2 regions of the Terrabacter sp. AAH1 genome follow, and region 1 is predicted to be linked to the other one. Evidence: predicted binding sites of a transcription regulator. Region 1 holds the regulator's gene; the other holds the start of a gene.

What was found. Region 1 encodes Rex, which represses fermentation and respiration genes when NADH is low (regulators of the CRP and FNR family bind a similar motif). Its sites were predicted from a motif close to CTTGTGAANNNNTTCACAAG; they were not measured.
Region 2: ACXR8F_RS14275 (geranylgeranyl reductase family protein) is a predicted target of Rex. The motif match lies at 7,392-7,411, and genes of this name have one in related genera.

Annotation. Positions count from the first base shown of each region.
Region 1 covers NZ_JBTJJV010000010.1:2,160-11,319, forward strand. Annotated here, with positions in the region: gene hemL (glutamate-1-semialdehyde 2,1-aminomutase) at 1-1,075, opposite strand, end outside; gene ACXR8F_RS15030 (MarR family winged helix-turn-helix transcriptional regulator) at 1,136-1,621, opposite strand; gene hemB (porphobilinogen synthase) at 1,657-2,622, opposite strand; gene ACXR8F_RS15040 (bifunctional uroporphyrinogen-III C-methyltransferase/uroporphyrinogen-III synthase) at 2,633-4,282, opposite strand; gene hemC (hydroxymethylbilane synthase) at 4,279-5,247, opposite strand; gene hemA (glutamyl-tRNA reductase) at 5,244-6,626, opposite strand; gene ACXR8F_RS15055 (redox-sensing transcriptional repressor Rex) at 6,623-7,306, opposite strand; gene ACXR8F_RS15060 (glutaredoxin family protein) at 7,494-7,757, opposite strand; gene ACXR8F_RS15065 (sigma-70 family RNA polymerase sigma factor) at 7,986-8,738, shown strand; gene ACXR8F_RS15070 (DUF5667 domain-containing protein) at 9,076-9,160, shown strand, end outside.
Region 2 covers NZ_JBTJJV010000009.1:13,141-22,300, forward strand. Annotated here, with positions in the region: gene ACXR8F_RS14235 (methyltransferase family protein) at 27-413, opposite strand; gene ACXR8F_RS14240 (NUDIX hydrolase) at 520-1,002, shown strand; gene ACXR8F_RS14245 (hypothetical protein) at 1,182-1,487, shown strand; gene ACXR8F_RS14250 (o-succinylbenzoate synthase) at 1,523-2,527, shown strand; gene ACXR8F_RS14255 (3-keto-5-aminohexanoate cleavage protein) at 2,524-3,288, shown strand; gene menD (2-succinyl-5-enolpyruvyl-6-hydroxy-3-cyclohexene-1-carboxylic-acid synthase) at 3,357-5,159, opposite strand; gene ACXR8F_RS14265 (isochorismate synthase) at 5,169-6,464, opposite strand; gene ACXR8F_RS14270 (demethylmenaquinone methyltransferase) at 6,557-7,249, shown strand; gene ACXR8F_RS14275 (geranylgeranyl reductase family protein) at 7,435-8,754, shown strand; gene ACXR8F_RS14280 (NADH-quinone oxidoreductase subunit A) at 8,906-9,160, shown strand, end outside.

The sequences.
Region 1 (9,160 bases):
AGGCCGCCGTGAGCTCGCTCGCGACGGCGTCCGCGATGGCGTGCGCCACGGTGTCGAGCCGCTCGTAGACGGCGGGGGTGCAGCCCTGCAGGGTGGCGAGACCGGCCGCGGACGCGACGGGGTTACCGGACAGCGTGCCGGCCTGGTAGACAGGCCCCTGCGGAGCGAGCAGGGCCATGACATCTGCCCGCCCGCCGAACGCTGCAGTCGGGAACCCGCCACCCATCACCTTGCCGAACGTGAACAGGTCGGGGGCCCCGGCGGCATACGGCCCCTCGAGCCCGTAGAAACCCGAGGCGCTGCAACGGAACCCGGTCATCACCTCGTCGGAGACGAGCAGTGCGCCGTGCGCCTTGGTGATGCGCAACAGGCCCTCGGTGAAGCCGGGTGCGGGTGGCACGACCCCCATGTTTCCGGGGGCCGCCTCGGTGATGACGGCCGCGATCTCGTGGCCACGCTCCGCGAAGGCGGCCTCGACCGCGCCGAGGTCGTTGTAGGGCAGCACGATCGTCTCGCCGGCGCTGGAGCGCGGCACCCCGGCCGAGTCGGGAAGGGCGAAGGTCGCGACACCCGAGCCGGCCGAGGCGAGCAGCGCGTCGACGTGCCCGTGGTAGCAGCCCGCGAACTTCACGATGACGTCGCGACCGGTGAAGCCGCGCGCGAGGCGGATCGCCGACATCGTCGCCTCGGTGCCCGAGTTGACGAGGCGCACCTGGTCGACGGGCTCGACCCTCGCGACGATCTCCTCGGCGAGGCGGACCTCGTTCTCGGACGGCGTGCCGAACGAGAAGCCGCGTGCAGCAGCGCTGTTCACTGCAGCGAGGACGTCAGGGTGCGCGTGCCCGAGGATCATCGGACCCCAGGAGCAGATGAGGTCGACGTAGCGCTTGCCGTCGGCGTCGGTGAGCCACGGACCCGACCCGCTCGCCATGAAGCGCGGCGTGCCGCCGACGGCGCGGAAGGCACGGACCGGGGAGTTGACGCCGCCCGGGATCACCTCGCTCGCCCGCGCGAGGAGCGCGGCGGACGCCGGGGCGTCGGGGCTGGTCTGGACGGGGGCGGGCTGCGAGCTCATGGGTCCCATCCTCTCAACCCCCGGCGTACGCGTACGCCCTGGGCCCGTCGGGCCGTCAGCTCAGCGGCCGCTGACTCCCTCGGGGTCGAGGTGGTCGCGCACGATCGCCATCGCGTCGCCGATGGCGCTGAACTGCGCCGGCGTCATGATGTCGACGAGGTTGTCGCGCACGCTCTGCACGTGCACGCGCGCGATCTCGCGGACAGCCGTGAGTCCTCCCGTCGTCAGCACGAGCTCGACACCGCGGCGGTCGTCGGCGCACTGCTCGCGCGTCACCCAGCCCCGGTCCTCGAGGCGCTTCGCGGTGTGGGTCAGCCGGCTGCGCGACTGCACCACCATCGCGGCGAGCTCGGACATCCGCAGCCGGTGGTTCTGGCTCTCGGAGAGCATCGAGATGATCTCGTACTCGCTCAGCTGGAGCCCGGCGTCGCCCAGCGCGTCGTCGAGCGCGCGCTCGAGCAGACGGGTGCCGCGCAGGATGGCCCGCCACGACGCCTGCTCGGCGTCACTGAGCCACTGCACCCCGTCATCCCCCGTAATTGCCATGTCAACCTCCTGCGACGTACCAGATGGTAGTGGTCTCAGGCGATCCAGTCCGGCACGTCGAGGGCGAAGTACGTGAGGATGACCTGTGCGCCGGCCCGGCGGATCGACGTCAGCGACTCGACGGCGGTGGCGCGCAGGTCGATCCAGCCGTTGGCGGCAGCGGCCTGGATCATCGAGAACTCGCCCGACACCTGGTAGGCGGCGACCGGCACCGACGACCGCTCGGCGGCCGCCGCGACGACGTCGAGGTAGGACATCGCCGGCTTGACCATCACCAGATCGGCGCCCTCGGCGATGTCGAGGTCGATCTCGCGCAGCGACTCGACGATGTTGGCGGGGTCCTGCTGGTAGGTGCGGCGGTCGCCCTGCAGGCTCGACTGGACGGCCTCGCGGAACGGCCCGAAGAACGCAGACGCGTACTTCGCCGCGTAGGCGAGGATCACCGTGTCCATGAGGCCCTCCGCGTCGAGCGCCTCGCGGATGACGGCGACCTGGCCGTCCATCATCCCGCTCGGCGCGACGACGTGGGCGCCGGCGCGAGCCTGGGCGACGGCCATCCGGGCGTAGAGCTCGTTGGTGGCGTCGTTGTCGACCCGGCCCTGCTCGTCGAGCACCCCGCAGTGGCCGTGGTCGGTGAACTCGTCGAGGCACGTGTCGGCCATGACGATGAGGTCGTCGCCGACCGCGTCACGCACCGCGCGGAGCGCGACGTTGAGGATGCCGTCGGGGTCGATGGCGCCCGAGCCGGTGGCGTCCTTCTCCAGCGGCACGCCGAAGAGCATGATGCCGCCGAGGCCCTTCGCCACGCACTGGCGCGCGACGTCGACGACGCTCTCGAGCGTGTGCTGCTGGACGCCGGGCATGCTCTCGATCGGCCGGGGCTCGGTCAGGCCCTCCCCCACGAAAACGGGGAGCACGAGGTCGCGCGGGTGCAGCCGGGTCTCGGCGACGAGGGACCGCAGGACCGCGTTCTGGCGGAGCCGACGAGGACGCTCGATCACGGCGGGCCCGTCAGCGGGCGCGACGGCGCGAGGCCGGACGCTTGTCGCTGGGGCGCTGGACCGGCTGCCCCGCCTCGGCGGCCGCGACGGCGAGCCCGACTCCGTGCCCGGCCAGCGCGTCGACGAGGCTGACCGCCGACGCCTCGGGTGCGAGCACGTCGACCCGGAGACCGTGCTCCTGCGCCGTCTTTGCCGTGGCCGGACCGATGCAGGCGACCACCGTTGCGGCGTGGGGCTTTCCGGCGATGCCGACGAGGTTGCGCACCGTCGAGCTCGACGTGAAGACCACTGCGTCGTAGTCGCCGCCCTTGATCGCGTCTCGGATCGAGGCCGCAGGCGGGGCCGCGCGCACGGTGCGGTAGGCGGTGACGTCGTCGACCTCCCAGCCCATCTCGCGCAGACCCGCGACGAGCGTCTCGGTGGCGATGTCGGCGCGCGGCAGCAGCACGCGGTTGATCGGGTCGAGCACCTCGTCGAACTCGGGCCATACCTCGAGCAGGCCTGCGGCAGAGTGCTCCCCGCTCGGCACGAGATCGGGGTTGATGCCCCACTCGCGCAGCGCGTCGGCGGTGACACCACCGACGGCAGCCACCTTCAGACCGGCGAAGGCGCGCGCGTCGAGACCGAGCTCCTCGAAGCGCTCACGCACCGCTCGCACGGCGTTGACCGAGGTGAAGCCGATCCACTCGTAGCGACCGGTGACGAGGCCCTTGACGGCCTTCTCCATCTGCTGCGGGGTGCGCGGCGGCTCGACCGAGATGGTCGGGACGACGTCGGCGGTGGCCCCGTAGGCCGCGAGGCGCTCGACCATCGGGCCGGCCTGGGCCTGGGTGCGCGGCACGAGCACCTTCCACCCGAACAGCGGCTTGTTCTCGAACCACGCGAACTCGTCGCGCAGGCCGACGTTCGGCGACACGACGGCGAGCGAGACCTCGAGGGGCTCCTTGCCGGCGAACACGGAGTCGGCTTCGCCCAGCGTCGTCGCGACGGACGACTGGCGCACGGTGGTGCCGTTGGCCGAGAGCGCGACGAGAGCCTCCGCCGGTCGGCCGGCGGCGAGGAGCGCCGCGAGGGCGGTCCGGATCCCGTCGGTGCCGCCGAGCAGCACGAGCGTGTCGTCGTCGGCGGTGTAGGCCGACCAGTCGACGCTCGAGCGGTCGACGCCGACGACGTGGACGGCGCCGGTCGACTTCGAGGTCAGCGGCACACCGGCATACGTCGGGCCGGCCGTGAGCGCGGAGACGCCGGGCACGACGTCGAAGGTGATGCCGGCCTTGCGGCAGGCACGCACCTCCTCGACGAGGCCGTTGAAGGTCGCGGGGTCGCCGTCCATGAGGCGCACGACGAGCCCGTTGGGGCCCACCGACTTCGCGGCCTTGACGACGAGCTTGGCGCGCACGGCGTGGGTCAGCTCCTGACCCTGCTCGCCGTGTCCGGCGTCGACGATCTCGACGTCGGGCCGGGCGTGCTGGAGCACGACGTCGTCGCGGGCGATCCGGTCGGTGACGACGACGTCGGCAGCGGCGAGCAGGTCGCGGCCGCGCAGCGTCATCAGACCGGGGTCACCGGGTCCGGACCCGACGAAGGCGACGCGAGCAGGGGTCGTCGCGTGGGTGGGAGTCGAGACCGTCTGCTCTGACGGCTGGCGGGAAGGAGTCACGAAACTTGCTCCGGTTGGTGTGGGGCGTGGTCTGGTGCGGGTCCAGCTGACGGTGAGACCTGGAGGTCGGCGGCGCCGTCCTCCAGAAGGACGTGGGCGAGTCGGGCGCCGAGGGCCTCGGGCTCCTCGTACGGGCCGACGAGCGAGCGGCGCAGCTCGACGGATCCGTCCTCGCTGCCGGCGAAGGCGCGGAGCGACAGCTCCAGGCCGTCCTCGCCCTCGACGACCTCGGCGAGCGCACCCACCGGCGCGGTGCAGCCGGCCTCGAGGGTCGCGAGGAGCGACCGCTCGGCGAGGACGCAGGCGCGGGTGTCGGCGTCGTCGAGCACGGAGACCGCTGCGACGACGTCGGCCCGGTCGGACCGGCACTCGACGGCCAGGGCGCCCTGACCGGGCGCGGGAAGCACCTGGATCGGGTCGATGACCTCGGTCGCCTCGGTGAGGCGGTCGAGCCTGGAGAGGCCCGCGCGGGCGAGGACGACGGCGTCGAGCTTGCCCGACGTGACGAAACCGATTCTCGTGTCGACGTTTCCGCGAATGGGGCGGATGTCGAGGCCGAGACCGAGAGCCGCCAGCTGCGCGGTGCGCCGGGGGGACCCGGTGCCGACCACGGAGCCGGGAGGCAGCTCGCCCAGCGTGAGCCCGTCACGCGCCACGAGCACGTCGCGGCTGTCCTCGCGCACCGGCACTGCGGCGATGACGAGCCCCGGCTCGGGCGTCGTGGGGAGGTCCTTGAGCGAGTGCACGGCGACGTCGATGCGTCCGTCGAGCAGCGCGTGGCGGATCGCGGCAGCGAAGACGCCGGTGCCGCCGATGGCCGTGAGCAGCTCGCCCGAGACGTCGCCCTCGGTCGTGATCTCGACGATCTCGACGTCGTGGCCCGCGTCGCGCAGCCGGTCGGCCACCCAGGCGGACTGGGTGGTGGCGAGGGCGGAGCGGCGGGTGCCGAGACGCAGTGCGGTCATGACTGCCCTCGCTTCGGCGGGGTCGACACGTTGGCGACGTCCTTGGGCTCGAGGTCGAAGAGCTCGCGCAGCGCGGCGGCGTAGTCGTCGCCGCTGCCCTCCATCGCGAACTCCTTGACGCGCTTGGTCGGCGTGTGGAGGAGCTTCTCGACGATGCGGTGCACTGCGAGACCGACCTCCGCCCGGGTGGTCTCGTCGAGACCGGGCAGGCGCTGGTCGAGGCGGTCCATCTCGGTGGCGACGAGGTCGGCCGCCCGGGCCCGGAGCGCGGCCACCGTGGGCGCCACGGACTTCTCCATGCGGCGGGTGAGGTAGTCGGCGACCTCGCCGGTGACGAGGTCGCGCACGCGCACCACCTGCGTGGTGTCGGCGCGGCCCTCGAGGAGCAGCCCCAGAGCCTGCAGGTCGATGAGGGTCACGCCGGGCACGGGCCGTTGCCAGGTGTCTGCCGGCTCGACGTCGCGCGGCAGGGCCAGGTCGACGACGACCTGGGGCCGTGCGTCGCGCCGGGCAGCACCGTCGGCCAGCAGGTCAGCCGTGATCACGTGGCCCACCGCGCCGGTGCAGGTGATGACGAGGTCGCTCTCGGCGACGACGTCGCTGAGGTCGCTCCACGCGCGTGGCGTACCCGACGTGGCCTCGGCGAGACGCTCCGCGCGCTCGGGGGTGCGGTTGACGATGGTGAGCGACCGCACGCCCGCCCGGGACGTCGTTGCCGCCGCGAGCCCGCTCATGCCGCCGGCACCGATGACCGCGGCGGACACGCCCTCGAGCGGGCCGAGCACCTCGGCGGCCTCCTCGAGCGCGATCTGCACGAGCGAGACGCTGTGCTGGTCGATGTCGGTGTCGGTGTGGGCGCGCTTGCCCACCCGGAGCGCGCGCTGGAAGAGCGCGTTGAGGGTCTCTCCCACCTGGCCGCGCTCCTGGGCGCCGGCGAGCGCGTCGCGCATCTGGCCGAGCACCTGCGCCTCACCCACGGCCATCGAGTCGAGGCCGCAGGCGACGGTGAACGCGTGGGCGACGGCGGCGTCGTCGTAACGGACGTAGAGGTGGTCGGCGAGTGCCTCGGCGCGCGCGGCGAGGGCGTCGGCCGGGTCGCCCGGAGGCAGCTCGACGGGGTCGCGCACCCCCTCGGGCTCCTCGATGCCGGCGGCGAGGGCGAGGGCCTCTCCGATGGCGGCGACGGCGGGGTGGAAGGCGGGCACCGAGGCGTAGACCTCGAGCCGGTTGCACGTGGAGAGCACGACGGCCTCGGTGGCGGTGGCCGAACCGAGCACGGACGACGCGATGGCAGCGGCGCGGTCGGGACGCTCGGAGAGCGCCTCGAGCACCGACAGCGGCGCGGTGTGGTGGGACAGTCCGATGACGAGCAGGCTCACGGGGCGACCACCGCCGACCGGAGGTCGCCCGCCGCCAGCGACTTGCGCTGGGCGTGGAAGGCGAGGATCTGCAGCTCGGTGGACAGGTCGACGCGGCGCACGTCGACGCCCTCGGGCACCGAGAGCACGGCGGGGGCGAAGTTGAGGATCGAGCTGATGCCGGCGCCGACGAGCGCGTCGCAGACGGCCTGCGCGGCAGGCGCCGGCGTCGCGATGACACCGATGGCGATGGGGTCGACCTGGTGGTGGTCGACGATCTCGCGCAGCGGCCGGATGCGCACCCCGACGACGCGCTCGTCCACGAGCGCCGGGTCGTCGTCGTAGAGGCCGACGATGCGGAATCCCTTGGTGACGAAGCCGGAGTAGGAGGCGAGTGCGTGCCCGAGGTTGCCCATGCCGACGATCGCGACGGGCCAGTCCTCGGTGAGTCCGAGCGCCCGCGAGATCTCGAGGGCCAGCGTCTCGACGTCGTAGCCGACACCGCGCACCCCGTAGGAGCCGAGGTGGCTGAGGTCCTTGCGCAGCTGCGCGGAGCGCACTCCGACCTCGGCTGCGAGCTCTTCGGACGAGACGGACAGGACGCCGTCCTCAGCGAGGCGCGAGAGCGTCCGAAGGTACTCGGGAAGCCGCGCGACGGTCGCGTCGGGGATCTCTCGACGCAGTGCAGGGTCGGCGGACACTCTTGCTCACCGGCTCCTCTCAGCGAGGCGTTCGGGTCGGGACCGAGCCGAACGCGGAGCACGTGGGGACCTGTTCAGGCTAGACGTTTGTGAAGCCATGCACAAAGTTGACTTTCGGGGACTTACCACGGCATGGGACGCGCCCTCGAGGCAGGTCGCCGTCCGCGGGCCCGGCCGCCAGGCCGGCTCAGCGGAGGGCAGCGCGCAGGCGGGCCTCGTCGACCCGCCAGAACTCGTGACGTCGCCCGTCGACGAAGGTCACCGGGATCTGCTCGGCGTAGCGGCGCAGCAGGTCGGGGTCGTCGTCGATCGACTGCTCCGACCAGGCCACGCCGAGCTCGGAGGTGACGCGAGCCACGACCTCACGGGCCTCCTCGCACAGGTGACAGCCGGGGCGTCCGAGCAGGACCACCCGTGGCGCACCCCCGGCATCGGGCTGCTGGATCGTCATGCGCCCACTCTAGGCGCGCAATCTAGGCGCGCGCGGCGCGGACGGCCGTGCCGTCGACACCTGCTGGGACTGGTGGGGCGAACGCGTACCGGTGAGTAGGTCATGCGCCACAAATGCCGATCGATCTCCCAGATGGGGCCCGCTTCCGCCAGACTGTCTCCAATGCGCTCGAACAGGACGTCGGCCCGCCGACCTGCCCCTGTAACCGCGCCGCGGACGCTCCCGGCGATGGTGTCGGTGACGCCTGCCCTCACGCCCGCCCTCTCCCCTGCGCTCACGTCTGGCCTCACGCCGACGCTGCCCTCCTGGCGTTCCGCGCTCGACGCGCTGTGGGCCTCCCTCGCCAACGAGAGCGCCGCGCACGTCGACGTCGGGCCGACGCCCTCCGGATCGCTCGGTCCCCGACGCCCGCACCCCGAGCGCGACGCGGCCGAGCAGGCCCGGATCGCCGCACTCGTCGAGCTGGCCCAGGGCGGCGACAAGGAGGCCTTCGCCCAGCTCTACGACAGCTACGTCGACACCGTCTTCCGCTACGTGCTCGTACGCGTGGCCAACCGTTCGCTCGCCGAGGACCTCACCTCCGAGACCTTCCTGCGCGCCATGCGGCGCATCGACTCCTTCACGTGGCAGGGCAAGGACATCGCGGCGTGGTTCGTCACCATCGCCCGCAACCTCATCGCCGACCACGTGAAGTCGGCGAAGTTCCGCTTCGAGGTCGCGACGGCCGACATGCGCGACGCCGACGAGCGGGTCGATGCCCCCGACGCCGAGGTGCTCACCCGGCTGCGCGACGAGCGGCTCGTCGAGGCGATCAGGGGACTCGGCCCCGACCAGGCCGAGTGCATCACCCTGCGCTTCCTCCAGGGCCTCAGCCTCGCCGACACCGCCAAGGTCATCGGCAAGTCCGAAGGTGCCGTCAAGCAGCTCCAGCTGCGCGCCACGCGGGCTCTGCGCAAGGCGCTCGAGGGAGTCGAGCTGTGAACCCCGTAACCCCACTGCCACCCGCGTCGTTCTCACGGCGTAGGGACGGTGCGTGTGGGCCCGGACCGACGCTCGGCGCGCCGACCGGCGCGACCGCGGATCGCGTGAACGCAGGCGGCTCCATGACAGCGACGACGGTGCTGGAGTCCCTGACGAGCAACCTGCACCACCCACCCCTCGCCGTATGCCGTCCCGTGGCGCCCCGTCGGGCCACTGGGCGCCTGCCGGGACCCCCGACGCCCTGACGGGCGAGACCCGGCGCCCCAGCCAGACCAGCCAGACCAGCCAGAACGGCTGACCGACCAACGACCAGCAGACGACAGACGAAGGAGGGGACATGGACCTCGGCGCGAATGCCGACGGCGAGCTGCTGCAGCGCGCCCTCGACGGCGAGCGGATCTCCGACCCCGGCATCCTCGAGC
Region 2 (9,160 bases), on a different contig from region 1:
GGCCCCGAGCACGTATGCCGTCCGGCTCAGTGCCGTGGGTGGGGTGAGGTTCCGGTCCCGCGCGGCCACACGCGGCCGGGGCGGGGCAGCCACCGCGGCACGGTGGTGACATAGCGGGCGTACTCCTCGCCGTGCGCCTCGCGCAGCGTCGGCTCCTCGTACAGCGCGACAAAAGCGGTGACCGCGACGACGAAGAGGCCGGCATACGCGAGGACGGCGACGCTGCGCCACAGCAGCGCCTGGCCCACGATGACCGCCAGCACGGCGACGTACATCGGGTTGCGCACGAAGCGGTACGGGCCGGTGACGACGAGGTGCTCGGTCGGGGCGGTGGGCGAGGGGGTGCCGAGGCCCATGGTGGTTGGGACGGCGGCGAAGACGGTCGTGCCGAGGGCTGCGGACCGGGCGTCCATCGCTTCCTCCTGTGCGGTCGATGTCACCGCCTCTCGGGATCACGCTACGACCGCGCGGCGGTCGGCCGGGCCGGAAGGGTCCGGATCGTGCGGCTAGCGTGGCGGCATGCCGATCCCTCCCTACGTCCTGCACCTGCGATCCATGGTCGGCACCGAGCTGCTGTGGATGCCGGGCATCACCGCGGTCGTGCTGCGCGAGGGCGCTCGCGGCGTGGACGAGGTCCTGCTCGTGAAGCGCTCCGACAACGGCCAGTGGACCCCCGTGACCGGCATCGTCGACCCCGGCGAGGACCCCCACGTCACCGCCGTGCGAGAGGTCGAGGAGGAGGCGTGCGTCGTCGCCGAGGTGGAGCGGCTCGTCTGGGTCGCTGCCACCGGCGTCGTCACGCACGTCAACGGTGACCTCGGGCAGTACCTCGACCACACGTTCCGGTGCCGCTGGGTCGAGGGCGAGCCACGCCCCGGCGACGACGAGTCCACTGATGCCGCCTGGTTCGCGCTCGACGCGCTCCCACCCATGGCCGACCTGCACCGGGAGCGCATCACGGTGGCAGCCGACAACCCGGCGGACGTGCGGCTGGGCCGCTGACTTTCGGACGCAGTTGGCGTGGCGCCGGACGGGCTGTCGGTCGGGCCGGCACACCCGTCGGGCCGCGTCGGGGTGACATCTGTCAGGGGCAGGTCGTGACAGGGGACGCAGGGAGTGGGTGCGCTCCGTGCCTAGCGTGGAGGCACGCCGGGTGGTCCGGCGGAGCAACGGAGGTCATCGTGTTCGTCCCACGCACGTTCATCGTCGCCGGCATCGCCCTCATCGCGATCTCGCTCGGCGCCTCGGGCCACGGCCTCTGGTGGCTCATCGGTCTCGTCTGGGCGTTCGGCTGGATGCACGACGGTCGGCGGTCCTGCCACGTCGGCAGGCGTCGCCATCGCGCCGAGCCCCGGCTCGACGACCGGCTCGACGGCCGGCTCGACGACCGGCCCGACGACCAGCCCGTCTCGAGCCCGACGGCTCGCGGGCCGGTGGCGCAGCCCGACCCCACCCACGACCGCCACGAGGCGTTCCCCGTGCGCTGACCGGTGCCGGAAGGCCCGTCGGTGATGATGGGGGCATGACGCCCCCGCACAGCGCCGCCGACCTGCTCGCGTCAGCCCACGTCGTCGCCCTGCCGATGCGGGTGCGCTTCCGCGGTGTCGACGTGCGCGAGGCGGTCGTCTTCGAGGGACCCTGCGGCTGGGGCGAGTTCGCACCCTTCCCGGAGTACCCCGACGACGAGGCGGCTCGCTGGCTCGCTGCGGGCATCGAGGCCGCGTATGCCGGGTGGCCTGCGGCCGTCCGCGACGTCGTGCCCGTCAACGCGACGGTCCCTGCCGTGCCGGCGGACCGAGTGGCCGAGGTGCTCGCCCGCTTCGACGGCTGCACGACGGCCAAGGTGAAGGTCGCCGAGCGTGGTCAGGGCATCGACGACGACGTCGACCGGGTGGCGGCCGTCCGGGACGTCATGGGCGCGGACGCCCGCATCCGCGTCGACGCGAACGGCGGCTGGGACGAGAGCAGCGCCGCGGACGCACTCGCCAGGCTGGCGGCCTACGACCTCGAGTACGCCGAGCAGCCCTGCGCAACCGTCGAAGAGCTGGCTCGTCTGCGAAAGACGCTGGCGCGCAACGGCATCGACGTCCCGATTGCTGCGGACGAGTCGATCCGCAAGGCCGAGGACCCGGTTCGGGTCGCCCGTCTCGGCGCGGCAGACCTCGTCGTCGTCAAGGTGGCCCCGTTGGGCGGCGTCGAGGCCGCCCTCGAGGTCGTCGAGGCGTGCGGCCTGCCCGCGGTCGTGTCGTCGGCCCTCGACACGAGCATCGGCATCGCGGCCGGCGTCGCGCTCGCGGCCGCCCTGCCGCAGCTCGACCACGCGTGCGGCCTCGGCACCGTCAGCCTCTTCGAGCGTGACGTCGCACGGGACGCGTTGCGACCCACAGCCGGCCGCCTCGTGGTGACCAGGCCGGTGCCGGACCCGGTGGCGCTGGAGGAGCTGGCGGCGCCTCCGGCACGCCGGCAGTGGTGGCGCGACCGGCTCACCCGGTGCGCCGCGCTGCTCGCCGCGGGGAGCGCACGGTGATCAAGGCCTGCCTCAACGGCTCCCGCACCCGCCGTCAGCACCGTGGGGTGCCGCTGACACCCCAGGAGCTGGCGCTGGCGGCTGCCGACGCGGCTGCCGCCGGCGCCTTCATGGTCCACGTCCACCCGCGTGACGAGTCCGGTCGGGAGACCCTCGAGACGCGGCACGTCGTCGACGCGGTGGTCGCCATCCGTTCGCGGACGCCCGGCCTGCGGGTCAGCGTGTCGACGCGGGACGGCATCGTCGACAGTGCCCGCCGCAAGCTCGCGCACATCGCGGAGTGGCCGACGCCCGACCTCGGAGGTCCCGACTGCGCGAGCGTCAACTGGCACGAGGAAGCCGCCGTCGAGGTGGCAGAAGCCCTGCGCGACAACGGTTCCGGCGTCGAGGCCGGCATCTGGACGCCGAAGGCTGCGAGCCTCTTCGTCGCCACGAACTGGCCGTGGCAGGTCGAGCGGGTGCTCGTCGAGCTCATCCCCGGCGTCACCCCGGGCTCCGACGGCCCCTGGGCCGCGGAGCGCATCCTCGCCGCGCTGGGGATGTCGCCGGTGCCGGTCGTCGTCCACGGCGAGGAGCGGTGGACCTGGCCGGTGCTGCGTTGGGCCCAGGCCGCCGGCTACGACGTGCGCGTCGGGCTCGAGGACACGCTGCACCTGGCGAGCGGGCGGGAGGCCCGGGACAACGCCGAGCTCGTGCGAGCCGCCGCGACGTCCGAGCCCAGCACCCCGTCCCAGTGGCCGGTGCCCGACCCGCCCGGCTGAGTCGAGACCGACGGTTCGCCCAGTGTCGCCCAGTGTCGCCCAGTGTCGCCAGCGTCGCTCGGCGTCGCTCAGGATCGCTCGGCGTCGCCCGTCGCGCGCGACAGGGCCTGCTGGGCGAGCGACCGCAGCCACGCCGCCTCTGCCCGGCGATCGGCCCGGGACACCGGCACCTCGAGAACCCTGATGCCGGTCGGTGACTCGGCGAGCGCTCGGGCCAGCCGATCGAGGTCTTCGACACGTTCGTGTGCCGCGTGGTGGGCCGCGCAGAGCGCTGCCAGGTCGGTGCCATGAGGCGTTGCGAAGACGCGTTCGAACGCGCTCGAGTAGCGCGGGTCGCCCTGCTCGAGCGTGCTGAAGATGGCGCCGCCGTCGTCGTTCAGGACGACGAAGGTGAGGTCGGGCCGCGGCTGACCACTGCCGACGAGCAGGCCGTTGCTGTCGTGCAGGAAGGTCAGGTCGCCGAGGTAGGCGATGGTGCGGGCGGCCCGCGGGCGGCCGAGCGCGATGCCGATCGCCGTCGACACCGTGCCGTCGATGCCGGCCAGGCCGCGGTTGCCCACGACGAAGCGGTGCTGCAGCGGTGGCCAGGGCGACCCCATGACGTCGAGGTCGCGTACGGCGTTGGACGAGCCGACGACGAGCGAGGTGTCGGCCTCGACGGCGGAGGCGACGACTGCGGCGACGGAGAGGGGCGACAGGCCGACGTCGAGGCCCGGTGCACGCTGCGGATCTCCTTGCGCGGCAGCCAGACCGGCGTCGATGAGCGCCGAGAGCCGGACGTCGGCGTCGTGCCAGGAGTCGAACCAGGTGGTGTCGTCGGCGGCCTCGACTCGCGGCACCACGTCGAGCACGCGGGCGACCCTGCCCGGGTCGGTGGCCACGCCGTCGCGGCCTCGCACGGCCAGCACCTCGAGGGATGGGTCGCTGATGAGGCTCGTGACCGGTCGGGAGAGGGTCGGATGGCCGATGACGACGACGCGCTCGATCGTGCCCCGGAGGTCGGTCGTGAGGAGCAGCCGGCCGGTTCGCAGCGCCTGCCGCCCGATGCGTGCTCCCGACGTCGGCTCGGCGAGCATCGGCCAGCCGGCCGCCTCGGCGAGCATCCGGGCTGCGGGCCCTGCGTCGTCACCCGCCACGACGACGGTGCGCGGCCCCAGGGGCAGCACCTCGCCGTCCGTCGAGATCGACACCGACGGCTCGACGTCGACCCCCGACGCCGAAGCAGGGTCCGCCCCCGTTGACGTGCTGCGCGGATCTGACTCCGCTTCGGCCCGCAACTCCGCCCCGGCGGAGTCGTTGCGGTGCTCGAGGTCGTCAGGGCGGTGCCACCAGGTGGTCGGGTCGGGGTCCGGGGGCAGGAGGTCGCCGTCGAGCTGGACGTTCAGCTGCGTCGGACCGCGGCGCGAGCAGGCCCGTGCGACAGCGGCATCCAGCTCGGCGTCCGACACCTCGGGCGTCAGGTCGTCGCACTCGGCGAAGACCCCGAAGAGGCCCGCCTGCTGGGTGGTCTGGTTGGCCCCCGTCCCGCGCAGCCGGTCGGGACGGTCTGCGCTGACGACCACGAGCCGCCGGCCGGTGTGGTGCGCCTCCATGACGGCCGGCAGCAGGTTGCCGACGGCCGTGCCCGACGTCGTGACGACGGCGACGGGTCGGCGCGAACCGGTGGTCAGGCCGAGGGCGAGGAAGGCAGCTGAACGCTCGTCCACGCGTACGTGCAGGCGCACGTCACCGGCACGGTCGGCCGCGTCGAGCGTCAGGGCCAGGGGAGCGGACCGCGAGCCCGGCGCGAGCACGACGTCACGGACCCCGCAGAGCCACAGGGACTGGACGATTCGGAGGGCGAGCTCCGAGGCCGTGCGGGCGGCGGACACGGCGGCCGTTCAGTCGCTCGCGAGCGCGTCGCGCATGGGGATGAGCTTGGCGTTGGACTCGGCCACCTCGGACTCGGGGTCGGACCCCGCGACGATGCCGCAGCCGGCATACAGGGTGATCTGCGACGGGTCGCCCGGGGCGAAGGCGCCGCTGCGCAGGGCGATTCCCCAGGCTCCGTCGCCGTGGGCGTCCATCCAGCCGACCGGACCGGCGTAGCGGCCGCGGTCCATGTGCTCGAGCTCTGCGATGAGCTCGACCGCCCGCACGGTCGGGGTGCCGCCGACGGCGGCCGACGGGTGCAGCGACGCGGCGAGCGTGAGCGACGAGGCGTCGTCGGCGCTGACCGCGGCGACGTCGGTCGCGAGGTGCATGACGTTGGGAAGGTGCAGCACGAAGGGGGCCTCGGGCACGTTCATCGACGAGCAGTGCGGGGCCAGGGCCTCGGCGACGGAGCGGACGGCGTACTCGTGCTCCTCGAGGTCCTTGGACGAGCGGGCGAGCGAGCCGGCGAGGGCGGTGTCCTTGTCGTCGTCGCCGGTGCGGCGGATCGTCCCGGCCAGCACGCGTGAGGTGATGAGCCCCTGGTCGCGGCGGACGAGCAGCTCCGGCGTCGCGCCGACGAGCCCGGCGACGGCGAAGACCCAGGTGTTCTCGTAGCGCTCGGCGAGGCGGCGCAGCAGCCATCGCGGGTCGATGGGTCCCGACGCCGTGGCGACGAGGTCACGGGCGAGGACCACCTTGTCGACCTCGCCCGCCCCGATGCGCTCCACGGCCTCGGCCACGGCGTGCGCGTAGTCGGCGGGGGAGACCGAGCCGTCGGCGAAGGCGACCCCACGGGGCGGCTCGGGATCGTCTGCGAGAGAGGGTTTCTCGAGGAGGGTCAGCTGCGGGTCGAGGGACACGGTGGTGAGCCAGGTCTGCCCGTCACGGCGCCCGACGATGGTCGAGGGCACGACGAGCCGGGCCGCTTCGGCCGAGTCGTCGGCGAAGGGGAACGACCCGAAGCAGACGAGGCCCGTGCCCGGGCGCCCGACCTCGTCGCGCACCACGGCGTGGTGGCTGACGTCGCGCCACCACGCCTCGGCCTCGCGGAAGCGGCCCTCGCCGTGGGCCTCGAACGTCAGCGCGGTGCCCCAGCCGACGAGCCCGTCGCCACGGCGCACCCACGAGACGAGGTCGTCGTGCGCGTGGTCGGCCGGCAGGTAGGCGAGCAGGGGGTCCGCGGCCTCGATCGGGACGGTGCGGACGACGACCGTCGGCCCCGCGGTGGGGGACGGCGCTTCGGGAGCGGGAAGCGTGGACATCGGTTGCAACTCTACGGCCGAACGACCCCTGCCCCCGCCGCGTGGCAGCCCCTTGCGACCGAACGCACACGCGCCGGTGCGAGGATGAGCGCATGAGTCGTGCGCAGCTGGACAAGAAGCCGGTCGACGTCGCGTCGATGTTCGACACCGTCGCCGAGAAGTACGACGTGACCAACGACGTGCTCTCCCTCGGGCAGGACCGGCTGTGGCGCCGCGCCGTCGTCAAGGCCGTCGCCGCGCGCCGGGGCGAGCGGATCCTCGACATCGCCGCCGGCACGGGCACCTCGAGCGAGCCGTGGGCCGACGAGGAGATCGAGGTCGTGCCGGCGGACTTCTCGCTCGGCATGCTGCGGGTGGGCCGCCGCCGTCGTCCCGACATGGCTTTCACCGCCGCCGACGCGATGAGCCTGCCGTTCGCCGACGAGAGCTTCGACGTCGTCACGATGAGCTTCGGGCTGCGCAACGTCGCCGACCCCGAGGTGGCCCTGCGCGAGTTCCTCCGGGTGACCAAGCCTGGTGGGCGCCTGCTCGTCTGCGAGTTCAGCCAGCCGGTCAACAAGGTCTTCCGCACCGTCTACACGAACTACCTCATGCGCGCGCTGCCGCCGGTCGCCCGCCGCACGTCGAGCAACCCCGACTCGTACGTCTACCTCGCCGAGTCGATCCGCGCGTGGCCCCCGCAGGGCGAGCTCGCCGGCATCATCGAGGGCGCCGGCTGGCAGCAGGTCGGCTGGACCAACCTCACGGGCGGCATCGTCGCGCTGCACCACGGCACGAAGCGCTGACGGCGTCTCCCGACCGGGCCGAGGGCGTATGCCGTCCTCTCCGTCGGCTGCCGGAGGTGGCCTCCCGAGGGGGAGCGGAGGGGCTTGTTAGGCATGCCTTATCTGACAAGGGCGAAATTGCGGGAATAGACTCCCTCGAGAGTTCGTGAAGATCTTCACAAGCGGTTCGGAAGCGTGCAGGAGACATGACCAGTTCGAGCGAGGCGCCCAGCCCCGGTGAGGGCGGCGGTGCACCCGTCGAGCGGGCCGACGTCGTCGTCGTCGGTGCCGGCCCGGGTGGCAGCGCCACCGCCGCCTACCTCGCCGACCACGGTCTCGACGTCGTCCTCCTCGAGAAGTCCGCATTCCCCCGCGACAAGATCTGCGGCGACGGCCTGACCCCGCGCGCCACCAAGGAGCTCATCTCCCTCGGCGTCGACACCACCGGCTGGCAGCGCACCAAGGGCCTGCGCATCAAGGGCGGCGGCCACACGCTGCAGCTCGACTGGCCCGAGTCCGACGCCTTCCCCGGCTACGGCATGGTGCGCACCCGCGCCCAGCTCGACGAGGCCCTGGCGCGGCACGCCGAGAAGCGCGGTGCCCGCCTGCACGAGCGCACGAGCGTCACCGCCCCGGTGCGCGACGCCGCCGGCCGCGTCACCGGTGTCATCGCCAAGCGCCTCGACGACTCCGGGCGAGCCACCGGTGAGACCGTCACCTACCGGGCGCCCGTCGTCGTCGCCAGCGACGGCGTCTCCAGCCGCCTCGCCACCGCCGTCGGCCGACCCAAGCGCGAGGACCGCGTCATGGGCGTTGCCGTGCGCGCCTACTACACGACGCCGAAGCGCGACGACTACCTCGAGAGCCACCTCGAGCTGTGGACCCGCGACGACAACGGCAACCGCATCCTCATGCCCGGCTACGGCTGGCTCTTCCCGCTCGAGGACGGCCGCACCAACGTCGGCCTCGGCACGCTCGACACCACGGCCGCCTTCCAGAAGACGGACTACAAGGACGTCATGCGCCGCTGGGTCGAGGACATCAACCCCGAGTGGCAGCTCGAGCACGACGAGTCCGCCGGCCCGATCCGCGGTGCGGCCCTGCCGATGGGCTTCAACCGCACGCCGCTCTACGCCGACGGCCTGCTGCTCGTCGGCGACTCCGGCGGCATGGTCAACCCCTTCAACGGCGAGGGCATCGACTACGCCCTCGAGGCGGCCCGCGTCGGTGCCGAGCTCGTCGCCCAGGCCATGGCGCGGCCCAGCGACGCCGAGCGCGAGCGGGTGCTCGCGGCATACCCGAAGGTCATGAAGGACGAGCTCGGCGGCTACTTCACCCTCGGCCGCTGGTTCGCCCACGCGATCGGCAACCCCGAGGTCATGCGCCTCGCGACGAAGTACGGCCTGCCGCGCACCAGGCTCATGCCGTTCCTGCTCAAGATCATGGCCAACCTCGCCGACCCGGCAGGCAAGGGTGCGAGCGACCGCATCATCCACACGCTCTCGAGGCTGGCGCCGAGCGCATGAACCACCTCGCCACCGACACCACCGGCACCCCCGCGGCCACCCCCATTGTGACGCCGAGCACAATCGTCATAGACGCCCCTAGGATGGGTGCGCCGCGCATGTTCGCCCCTGCTCTGCACGTCTCGCACGACCGAAAGGCACGTGACCTCGGATGAACTCCTACGTCCCGATCCTGTTCATGCTGGGGCTCGGCTTCGCGTTCGCCGCGCTGTCGGTCTTCACCTCGCTCGTCGTCGGCCCGAAGCGCTACAACCGCGCCAAGCTCGAGGCCTACGAGTGCGGCATCCAGCCGACGCCCCACGCGGCGGGCGGTGGGCGCGTGCCGATCAAGTACTACCTGACGGCGATGCTCTTCATCATCTTCGACATCGAGTCGATCTTCCTCTATCCGTTCGCGGTGGCCTTC